Regions from separate parts of the Rhizobium sp. UBA1881 genome, predicted to be linked through region 1. Evidence: predicted binding sites of a transcription regulator. Region 1 holds the regulator's gene; the other holds the start of a gene.
The links. Region 1 encodes PhoB, which activates phosphate uptake and scavenging genes when phosphate is short. Its sites were predicted from a motif close to TGTCATNNANCTGTCAT; they were not measured.

Region 1 (5,071 bases):
GCGCACGTCTGGCGCCATCATCGTCCTGCTCCTGTTCCTGATCGTCATGAACCTCGGAGCCATCCTCTTGCGTCGTCGCTTTGAGCGCCGCTGGTAAACGGAGTAAACATCATGAACATGTTGACGGAAGCAGCAGTTGAGAAGGCGCTAGACCAGAAGATGAATACCATTCCGTATAAAATGATCGGCCAGGACGTCTCGGTTTATTACGGCGAAAAGCGCGCGCTTTTCGACGTGAAGCTGAACATCCGCGAAAACACCGTGACGGCTCTCATCGGTCCGTCGGGCTGCGGCAAGTCCACCTTCCTGCGCAGCCTGAACCGCATGAACGACACGATCGACAACTGCCGCGTCACCGGCAAGATCACGCTCGATGGCGATGATATCTACGATCCGGATATCGACGTCGTCGAACTGCGCGCCCGCGTCGGCATGGTGTTCCAGAAGCCGAACCCGTTCCCGAAGTCGATCTACGAAAACGTCGCCTACGGCCCGCGCATCCACGGTCTCGCCAAGGCGAAGGCCGACATGGACGTCATCGTCGAGCAGAGCCTGCAGCGCGCCGGCCTGTGGAACGAAGTCAAGGACCGCGTGCATGAAGGCGGCACCGGCCTTTCGGGCGGCCAGCAGCAGCGTCTGTGCATCGCGCGTGCGATTGCCGTCAGCCCCGAAGTCATCCTGATGGACGAGCCCTGCTCGGCGCTCGACCCGATCGCGACCGCCAAGGTCGAGGAGCTCATCCACGAGCTGCGCGAAGCCTACACGATCGTCATCGTCACGCACTCGATGCAGCAGGCAGCCCGCGTTTCGCAGCGCACCGCCATGTTCCACCTCGGCAACCTCGTCGAGGAGAACGATACCGACAAGATGTTCACCAACCCGGATGATCCGCGCACCCAGGATTACATCATGGGCCGCTTCGGCTGATCTCCGAAACCGGTAAACCTCAGGACATTCAAGGATAAGCCCCATGGCATCGACACATATCTATTCCGCCTACGACGATGATCTCAAGTTCCTGACGCGCCGCATATCCGAAATGGGCGGCCTCGCGGAACAGATGGTCGGCGACGCTGTTCGCGCGCTCGTCAACGGCGACACTTCGCTCGCCCAGAAGGTCATCTCCGACGACGTGATCCTCGATCACGCCGAGCGCGAGATCGGCGAAAAGGCGATCATCACCATCGCCCGCCGCCAGCCGATGGCCGCCGACCTTCGCGAAATCATGGGTTCGATCCGCATCGCGGCCGATCTCGAGCGCGTCGGCGATCTCGGCAAGAACACCGCCAAGCGCGTCATCGCTGTTCAGAGCACCGGCGTTCCGCGCAAGCTCGCCCGTGGCCTCGAGCATCTCTCCGAACTGGCACTCGTCCAGCTCAAGGAGGTTCTCGACGTCTACACCAGCCGCGTTGCAGATCGTGCCAAGTCGATCCGAGAGCGCGACGAGGAAATCGACGCGATGTACACCTCGCTGTTCCGCGAGATGCTGACCTACATGATGGAAGATCCGCGCAACATCACCAGCTGCACGCATCTCCTGTTCTGCGCCAAGAACATCGAGCGCATCGGCGACCACGCCACCAACATCGCAGAGACCATCTACTACATGGCTACCGGCGCCCAGCCGGAAGGCGAGCGTCCGAAGGACGACACCGCCAACACCGTCGGCGCGGTCACGGAATAAGCGTTCCGGACCCACGCCCCCAGGAGACCGAGACGAATGATCCCAAGAGTAGCAGTCGTTGAAGACGAAGAAGCACTGAGCGTGCTTCTTCGCTATAACCTTGAGGCCGAAGGCTTCGAAGTCGATACCATCCTTCGCGGTGACGAGGCCGAGATCCGGCTGCAGGAACGCACGCCTGACCTTTTGATCCTCGATTGGATGCTGCCCGGCGTATCCGGCATCGAGCTCTGCCGTCGCCTGCGCATGCGCCCGGAGACGGAGCGCCTGCCGATCATCATGCTGACCGCCCGTGGCGAGGAAAGCGAACGTGTTCGCGGCCTGTCGACCGGCGCCGACGACTATGTCGTCAAGCCGTTCTCGACACCTGAGCTCGTTGCCCGCGTCAAGGCGATGCTGCGCCGCGCCAAGCCGGAAGTGCTGTCCTCGCTGCTGAAGTGCGGCGATATCGAACTCGATCGCGAAACCCACCGCGTTCACCGCAAGAGCCGCGAAGTCCGCCTCGGACCGACCGAATTCCGCCTACTGGAATTCTTGATGTCGTCGCCGGGCCGCGTCTTCTCCCGCTCGCAGCTGCTCGATGGCGTCTGGGGCCATGACATCTATGTCGACGAGCGCACCGTCGACGTTCACGTCGGCCGCCTGCGCAAGGCGCTCAACTTCTCGAACATGCAGGATGTCATCCGCACCGTTCGCGGCGCTGGTTATTCGATGGAAGCGTAAGACGCTTCCATTTCATCCGGTCCAACGAAAAACGGGCCCCGCGAGGGCCCGTTTTCTTGTGTTCCTTATCCGGCTTTCCGGGTCATGCGACCCGGTTGGCGGCCTTGCGGCGCTCGTTGACCGGCTGGTAGGCCATGCGCTGGTGATAGGTGCAGTACGGCGAGTTGTCAGGGGACTCGCAGCCGCAGAAGTGGAAGTCATCCGTCAGCGGATCGCCGACCGGCCACTTGCACGTACGCTCGGTCAGTTCCGTGAGGCCTAGGCGGCGCGAGATCGGAACGACAACGTTGGAAGCCGGACGGTAACGGACTTCCTCGATCGCATCGATGTCCATCTCTTCCTTGAGAGCCACTGCGCCCTGCGGGCGGGCAACGGCGCGGCTTGGCGAGATGCGTGCGGAATTGAAGCTGTTGGCGGGGCGCGGGGTCGAAACCGCCGGGCGCTTCGGTGCCCGCGTCGCCGTGGTCGTGCCGCCGGCCTTGGCGCGGCCAGGCAGGTTCAGGCGGTGGACCTTGCCGATGACGGCGTTGCGGCTTACACCGCCAAGTTGTGCCGCAATCTGGCTGGCGCTCAGGCCTTCGGCCCAAAGCTTCTTCAGTCTCTCAACGCGCTCGTCTGTCCAGTTCATGCCCTGTCTCCGCCTTATTGCGTTGGTGTAGGCAGAATCCTTCACCCATGGCGCGGACGTGTCCGGACCAAGAAACGCTTGCTCGATTTTGGTGACTAGTTCCGCCGCATGCAGTCTAGTAATTGAGTTTTAACCTAGAGTGAGGGCGACTCCGTGACAAGAGTCGGTTGAATCGCGGCGAATCGATTTCTCGGTTTTCCCCAACTTGCTGGGTGGTAGAGTCATTTCTGCAACATTAGCTGTTGATAGCTCGCCGGCGCCCCGATGCTTGCTTGACGCATGCGACAAAAGCTCAGTTTTGTTGACATCGCACTGCGAAAAGACAATAGTGCCCCTCGCCGCCGAAAGGCGGCATTTTTCATTTCCGGGCACCCGCTTTTTAGCCGGAGTCCGGGCCATTGTTGAGCGAATGACAGGAGATCGCGCCATGGCTGAAGCCGCGCCGCTTTATGATACCTACTCTCGTGCCCCGCTGCGGTTCGAGCGAGGAGAGGGCGTGTGGCTGATCACCGAAACTGGTGAGCGATATCTCGATTTCGGCGCGGGCGTTGCCGTGACCTCCGTCGGCCATAGCCACCCGCACGTCGTCGGCGCGCTGAAGGATCAGGCCGAGAAGGTCTGGCACCTTTCCAACATTTACGAGATCCCCGGCCAGGAGCGCTTCGCCAAGCGGCTGACGGATGCAACCTTCGCGGATAAGGTGTTCTTCACCAATTCCGGCGCCGAGGCTCTGGAGTGCGCGATCAAGACCGCGCGCCGCTACCAGTATTCGAAGGGCCATCCCGAGCGCTTCCACATCATCACCTTCGAAGGCGCCTTCCACGGCCGCACGCTGGCAACGATCGCCGCCGGCGGCCAGGAAAAGTATCTCGAAGGCTTCGGCCCCAAGACGCCCGGTTTCGACCAGGTGCCCTTCGGCGATATCGAAGCCGTCCGTGCCGCCATCACCGATGCCACGGCCGGTATCCTGATCGAGCCGGTACAGGGCGAGGGCGGTATCCGCCCGGCAACCACGGAATTCATGAAGGCGCTGCGCCAGCTCTGCGACGAACACGGCCTGCTTCTGATCCTCGACGAGGTTCAGTCCGGCGTTGGCCGCACCGGCAAGCTCTTCGCGCATGAATGGTCCGGCGTCACGCCCGACATCATGGCGGTCGCCAAGGGCATCGGCGGTGGTTTCCCGCTCGGCGCCTGCCTTGCAACAGCTGAAGCAGCCTCCGGCATGAAGGCCGGCACCCATGGCTCGACCTATGGCGGCAACCCGCTCGCCATGGCCGTCGGCAATGCCGTGCTCGATGTCCTCCTCGAGGAAGGCTTCCTGCGCCACGTCAATGACGTCGCGCTCGTCTTCCGTCAGGGCCTCGCATCGCTGAAGGATCGTTTCCCCGATGTGATCGAGGACATCCGCGGCGAAGGCCTTATGCTCGGCGTCAAGGCGGCCGTTCCGTCGACTGAGCTCCTGCAGGCCATCCGCGCTGCCAACCTGCTGGCCATTCCGGCCGGCGACAACGTCATCCGTTTGCTTCCTCCGCTCGTCGTCACCGCTGACGAAGCCCGCGAAGGCCTCGCGCGTCTCGAACGCGCCGCCGAGAGCGTGCGCGCCAAGGCAAAGAAGACGGCTTGAATGGATGGATGCCCGGCCGGATGGCGGGCGTAACAGGTTAAGGACAGATGGCTTCCCCAAAACACTTTCTCGATCTCTCCGCGGTAACCTCCTCCGACCTCAGGGTCATCATGGATGACGCCAAGACCCGCAAGCAGGCCTTCAAGGCCGGCCAGGGCGACAAGCCGCTGGCAGGCAAGATGCTGGCGATGATCTTCGAAAAGCCCTCGACCCGCACGCGCGTCTCCTTCGACGTCGGCATGCGCCAGCTCGGCGGCGAAACGCTGTTCCTCTCGGGCACCGAAATGCAGCTCGGCCGCGCAGAGACGATTGGCGACACTGCCAAGGTCCTGTCGCGCTATGTCGACGCGATCATGATCCGCACCACCGACCATGCGCGCATGCTGGAGCTCGCCGAACACGCGACCGTCCCCGT
Region 2 (5,071 bases), on a different contig from region 1:
CTCGCTGTCGAGCTTCCGTCCGCCGCGGCGCGACAATTGCAAGGTCGTCTCGCTGCTCGGCGGCATCGTCGCGGTCCACCAGACCAACCCGATCGATTACACCTGGCGGCTCGCAAGCCAGCTCGGCGCCGAATGCTACATGTTCCTCGCGCCGCTCCTGGTCGATTCCACCGAGACCAAGCGCAACCTCATCGAAAAGTGCGGCCTCGACACCATCTACCGGCTCGCCGAGACGCTTGATCTCGCCATCGTCAGCTGCGGCGATATCGGCCCGCATTCGACCTCGCTGTCGGAGGGATGGATCTCCAAGGACGAGCTGCAGGAGCTGATCGATGCCGGCTGTGTCTGCGACACCATGTTCAATTTCCTCGACAAGGACGGTAACACGGTCGATCACTCGATCAACAGCCGGGTCATGTCCGTCGATCTCGATACACTGAAGAAGGCCAAGCACATCGTGCTCTCCTCCGGCGGCGCCCACCGGGCGGTTGCCATCAGCGCCACCATCAAGCGGATCGGCTGCAACACGCTGATCACAGACGAGAGCGCCGCTCGCGCCCTGATCGAGCTCGCCGAAGCCGCCTGACGCATCGGGCGCATCGGGCGCATCGGCGACATATGGCATCATCCAGACGCCGGTCATTTGCGTAGACGCTGCATGACCAAAGCCGCAGACAATGCCTCCACCGACCACGCGGAAAGCCCAACCGGCAGGTTTATCCTGGCCGGCCTCTACATGATCGCCGGCTGGGCGCACCTGCTCTTCCCAGCCGCGTTCCTGTCGATCACCCCGGATTGGGTTCCCTTCCCGGCCGTGGTGATCGCGTTCACCGGCCTGTGCGAAATTGCCGGCGCGATCGGCCTGACGACTGAACGGTTACGCCGCTCGGCCGGTATCTGCCTGGCGCTTTATGCCGTCTGTGTGTTCCCGGCCAACATCAAGCACGCCATCGACGATCTCGGCTCGACCACGGCCGCCTTGGGCTGGTGGTATCATCTGCCGCGCCTCGCCCTGCAGCCGGTCATCGTCTGGTGGGCACTGCTTGCCGGCAAGGTGACGCGCTGGCCATTGCCGGCGTCGCACTGAGCTCGGCGCAGCGGACGGAACTGAAACGGCTCGACACGACGCAAATTGCCGGCGCATGATCGTTGTGCGTCAAACCGCCACGTCGTACGCGCCGGGCCATTTGATAATAGCCAAGGGAAGAACTGGCCGTGGGGGCACAGTCAGGAGGCAAGATTTGTCGAAGCGTAGCTTTTCGTTTCCCGTAGCCGATGTCCGGGCGCGCGCGCTCGGCGAAATCCATTCGCGCCCCTATACGCTCATCCCTGTCTCCCGCGTCATCTTCCAGGTCGCCTTCCTCACCGAGGCCAACTTCGTCGCCGACCAGGCGATCCTGAAGGCGCTCTCGCTTGCCCAGGGTGTTCCGGCACCCGCCGCAGACACCAGCCACCACACGATGAGCTGGGGCAGCGGCACGCTGCGCTGGGAGCGCCACACGGAATTTTCGACCTATTTCTGGGACACGCCGGCGCCGGCGGAATTCGGCGCCGAAATCCCCGTCAATCCCTTCGGCGCCAGCTTCGCGGCACCGGGCCCCTTTATCTCCGGCGTTCGCATCGAGATCCGCCCCGATAGCGAGGATGTCGCCGACGTCATCGCCAATTTCGATCCGACCAGCCTCTGCCAGAGCATGGTGGCCGACAGCCAGGCGACCGTGATCACCGATTTCCGCCAGGACGGCGACGGGCTGACCAAGTTCCTGGTGCTCGACCATGGCATGACGGATGGCGCCCGCGGCATGCTCGCCCAGCGCCTGCTCGACATCGAGACCTATAGGACGCTCGCCATGATGGGCCTGCCGCTGGCGCAGACGCTCTCGCCCGAGATCCGCCAGATCGAAACGAGCTTCACCGCCATCACGCAGGGCATGAAGCAGCATGCGCGCGCCGAAGCCGACGCCACGCTGTCGGAGATCACCCGCCTCGCCGCCGAGCTCAGGCCAATGCTGCCCTTAGCCTCTACCGCTTCGGCGCCAGCCGCGCCTATTACAACATCGTGCTCGAGCGCGTCGCCATGCTGGCCGAAAAGGCGCTCCCCGGCAACGAGACGCTCGGCGCCTTCCTGCAGCGTCGGCTGGCGCCCGCCATGCGCACCTGCCAGTCGGTCGAGGAGCGGCAGGCGGACCTGTCGCGCAAGCTCGCCCGCGCAACGGCCCTTCTGCGCAGCTGGATCGATGTCGAATTGGAAAAGTTCAACACCGAGATCCTAGCCTCGATGGATAAGCGCGCCCATCTGCAGCTGCGCCTGCAGCAGACGGTCGAAGGCCTGTCGGTCGCCGCGATCTCCTATTACGTCATCGGCCTCGTCGGCTATCTCGCCAAGCTTCTGCATGGCGTAGGTGTCGAGATCGCGCCGGAGACGCTGACCGGCGCGGCCGTACCCTTCGTCGTTCTCGGCGTCTGGCTCACCGTGCGCCGCATTCGCAGCAAGCACAGCGACGACCACGTCAAAGAGGCCAACCGCCCCGACGCGCTGAGCTGAGCTGATCCGAAGGGCCGGCAGCACGCTCACCTGCCGACCACTTTGCGCACGCATCTCCGCGTCCGGCCGAAGCGTCATATATCCTTCATGACACGCTGCTTATTTGGCGCCATGAGTGGCCTTGCCGTGCGTGCTTTCATGATATCGTCATGCGGCGCAAAGCAAGACACCTCCGCAAGCGTCCGAAGCGACAAATCTGAACAGGGATCGAGATGACCACCATGAGAGGCACGCCTTCAACCGACTGGCTCGAGGCCGAACTGGCCGATACGCTGGATGAAGACTATGAGCTCGAGCTCTCCGAGCCGGCGCTGTCCGAGGAAATCCGCAAGATCTACCGCAAGGCGCACCCGCCATCGATGCCGCGCATCGAATACTTCCGTTCGCTGATCGCGCTGCAGTCCGAGCTGATCCGCCTGCAGGATTGGGTCACCTATCACAAGGAAAAGGTGGTCGTGATCTTCGAAGGTCGCGATTCCGCCGGCAAGGGCGGCGTCATCAAGCGCATCACCCAGCGCCTCAACCCGCGCGTCGCCCGCGTCGTGGCGCTTCCGGCTCCGTCGGACCGCGAGAAGTCGCAGTGGTACTTCCAGCGCTATGTGCCGCATCTGCCTGCTGGCGGCGAGATCGTGCTCTTCGACCGCTCCTGGTACAACCGCTCCGGCGTCGAACGCGTCATGGGCTTTGCCGACGAGGATCAGGTCGAGCAGTTCTTCAACGACGTGCCCGAATTCGAGCGCATGCTGGTTCGCTCCGGCATCCGCCTCGTCAAATACTGGTTCTCGATCACCGACGAAGAACAGCAGCTGCGCTTCCTCGTGCGCATCCACGATCCGCTGAAGCAGTGGAAGCTGTCGCCGATGGACCTGCAGTCGCGCATCCGCTGGGAGGCCTACACCAAGGCCAAGGAAGAAACCTTCGCCCGCACGAACATCCCGGAAGCCCCCTGGCACATCGTCGAAGGCAACGACAAGAAGCGCGCGCGCCTCAACTGCATCGACCATCTGCTCTCGCAGTTCCCCTATGAGGATGTGCCGCACGAGGAGATCGCCTTGCCCGAGCGCGTGTTCAACCCGGATTACGAACGCAAGGTCCTACCGCCGGAGTTGTACGTTCCGTCGAAGTATTGATTGGAAACGTCGGCGGGTGAACTGTTGATTGAATAGAGCCGCTGGGCGGGTGAGGCCCCCTCATCCGCCTGCCGGCACCTTCTCCCCGTTGGGGAGAAGAGACTTGGGAGCGGGCCGCTCGCTCCATCTCCCCTTCTCCCCAGCGGGGAGAAGGTGGCCCGAAGGGTCGGATGAGGGGGCTGCTTGCTCCACCCTCGCGGGGCTACCCCTACCCCAACATCTCCGCTTCCGCCTTCAATCCAAGCAATGCCGCCCCAATCAGCCCCGGCTCCACGCGGCATTCGCTGCGCACGACCAGCGGTCGGTCGAATTTGCGCAGGATGCGCTGGCGCACCGCCTTGTCTAACTCATCCAGCAGCGGCTCCACATTGGAAAGCCCGCCCGCAACCGGCACGATGGTGGCGCCGGTGATGTTGACGGTCAGCGCCAGAGGAGAGGCGAGGAGGTCGATGTAGACGTCGATCGTGCGGGCGGCTTTTTCCTCGCCGCCCAGCCACTGGCCGATGATCTCCTCGCTGGTGAAGTCGAGGCCGTGGAGGGTCTTGTGCAGGCGTTCCATGCCGCGCGCGCCGCCGACGGAATCGACGCAGCCGCTCTGGCCGCAGCCGCAGGCAAAATGCGGGATTTCGACCGGCGGGTGGCCGGCGCGCAGTGCCGCGATCGGGCCGTGGCCCCATTCGCCGGCAAAGCCGCCCGCCTCGTTGATCAGCCGGCCGTTGGCGATCACGCCGCCGCCGACGCCGGTGCCGAGGATGACGCCGAGCACGATGCGGTGGCCGCGACCGGCGCCGAGGCCGGCTTCGGCCATGGCGAAGCAGTCGGCGTCGTTGGCGACCAGCACCGGCACGCCGAGTTCTGCCTGGAGATCGGCGGCGATGGTGCGCTGGTGGATGCAGGGAATGTTGGCGCAGGTGAGCAGCTGCGTATCGGGATCGACGACGCCGGCGATCGAGATCGACAGCAGCGTCGGCGTGCCGCCGGCTTCCGCGATGAAGGTTCTGAGCGTATCGACGAAGGCGCCGAAATCATCGAGGGGGGTCGGGCGGCGGCCGAGCGGCGTGATCTCGGTTTCGGAAAGGGCAACGCCGCCCTTGATCGCCGAGCCGCCGATGTCGAAGGAGATGATCATTCGTATTCTGCTTGTTCCAAACGGTTAGAATCTGCTCGCACCGTTCGGTGCGATTTGCAAGCCCAAACCCTGATCAGGCAGGCAGCGTGATGCGGGCCTCGAAGCCAGAGTCTTGGCCGCTGGCCGGCGAGATCAGGTCGAGCGTTCCACCCATTTGCGAGACGATGCGGTCAGCGATCGCCAGGCCAAGTCCGGATCCCGATGCGCTGGTATTGCCGCGCCGGAAGCGCTTCTTCAGCGTCGCGATATCGCCTTCCGCCACCGAAG

Region 2: the regulator PhoB is predicted to act here: its motif matches at 2,618-2,634, upstream of ppk2 (polyphosphate kinase 2).

The regions. Positions count from the first base shown of each region.
Region 1 covers NZ_DDHH01000152.1:18,141-23,211, reverse strand. Annotated here, with positions in the region: gene pstA (phosphate ABC transporter permease PstA) at 1-97, shown strand, start outside; gene pstB (phosphate ABC transporter ATP-binding protein PstB) at 112-927, shown strand; gene phoU (phosphate signaling complex protein PhoU) at 971-1,684, shown strand; gene phoB (phosphate regulon transcriptional regulator PhoB) at 1,721-2,404, shown strand; gene B3605_RS18275 (GcrA family cell cycle regulator) at 2,487-3,032, opposite strand; gene B3605_RS18270 (aspartate aminotransferase family protein) at 3,460-4,656, shown strand; gene argF (ornithine carbamoyltransferase) at 4,704-5,071, shown strand, end outside.
Region 2 covers NZ_DDHH01000211.1:20,528-25,598, reverse strand. Annotated here, with positions in the region: gene B3605_RS25495 (sugar-binding transcriptional regulator) at 1-586, shown strand, start outside; gene B3605_RS25490 (DoxX family protein) at 659-1,087, shown strand; partial or broken gene B3605_RS25485 (DUF3422 family protein) at 1,242-2,545, shown strand; gene ppk2 (polyphosphate kinase 2) at 2,758-3,675, shown strand; gene B3605_RS25475 (ROK family protein) at 3,884-4,804, opposite strand; gene B3605_RS25470 (ATP-binding protein) at 4,878-5,071, opposite strand, start outside.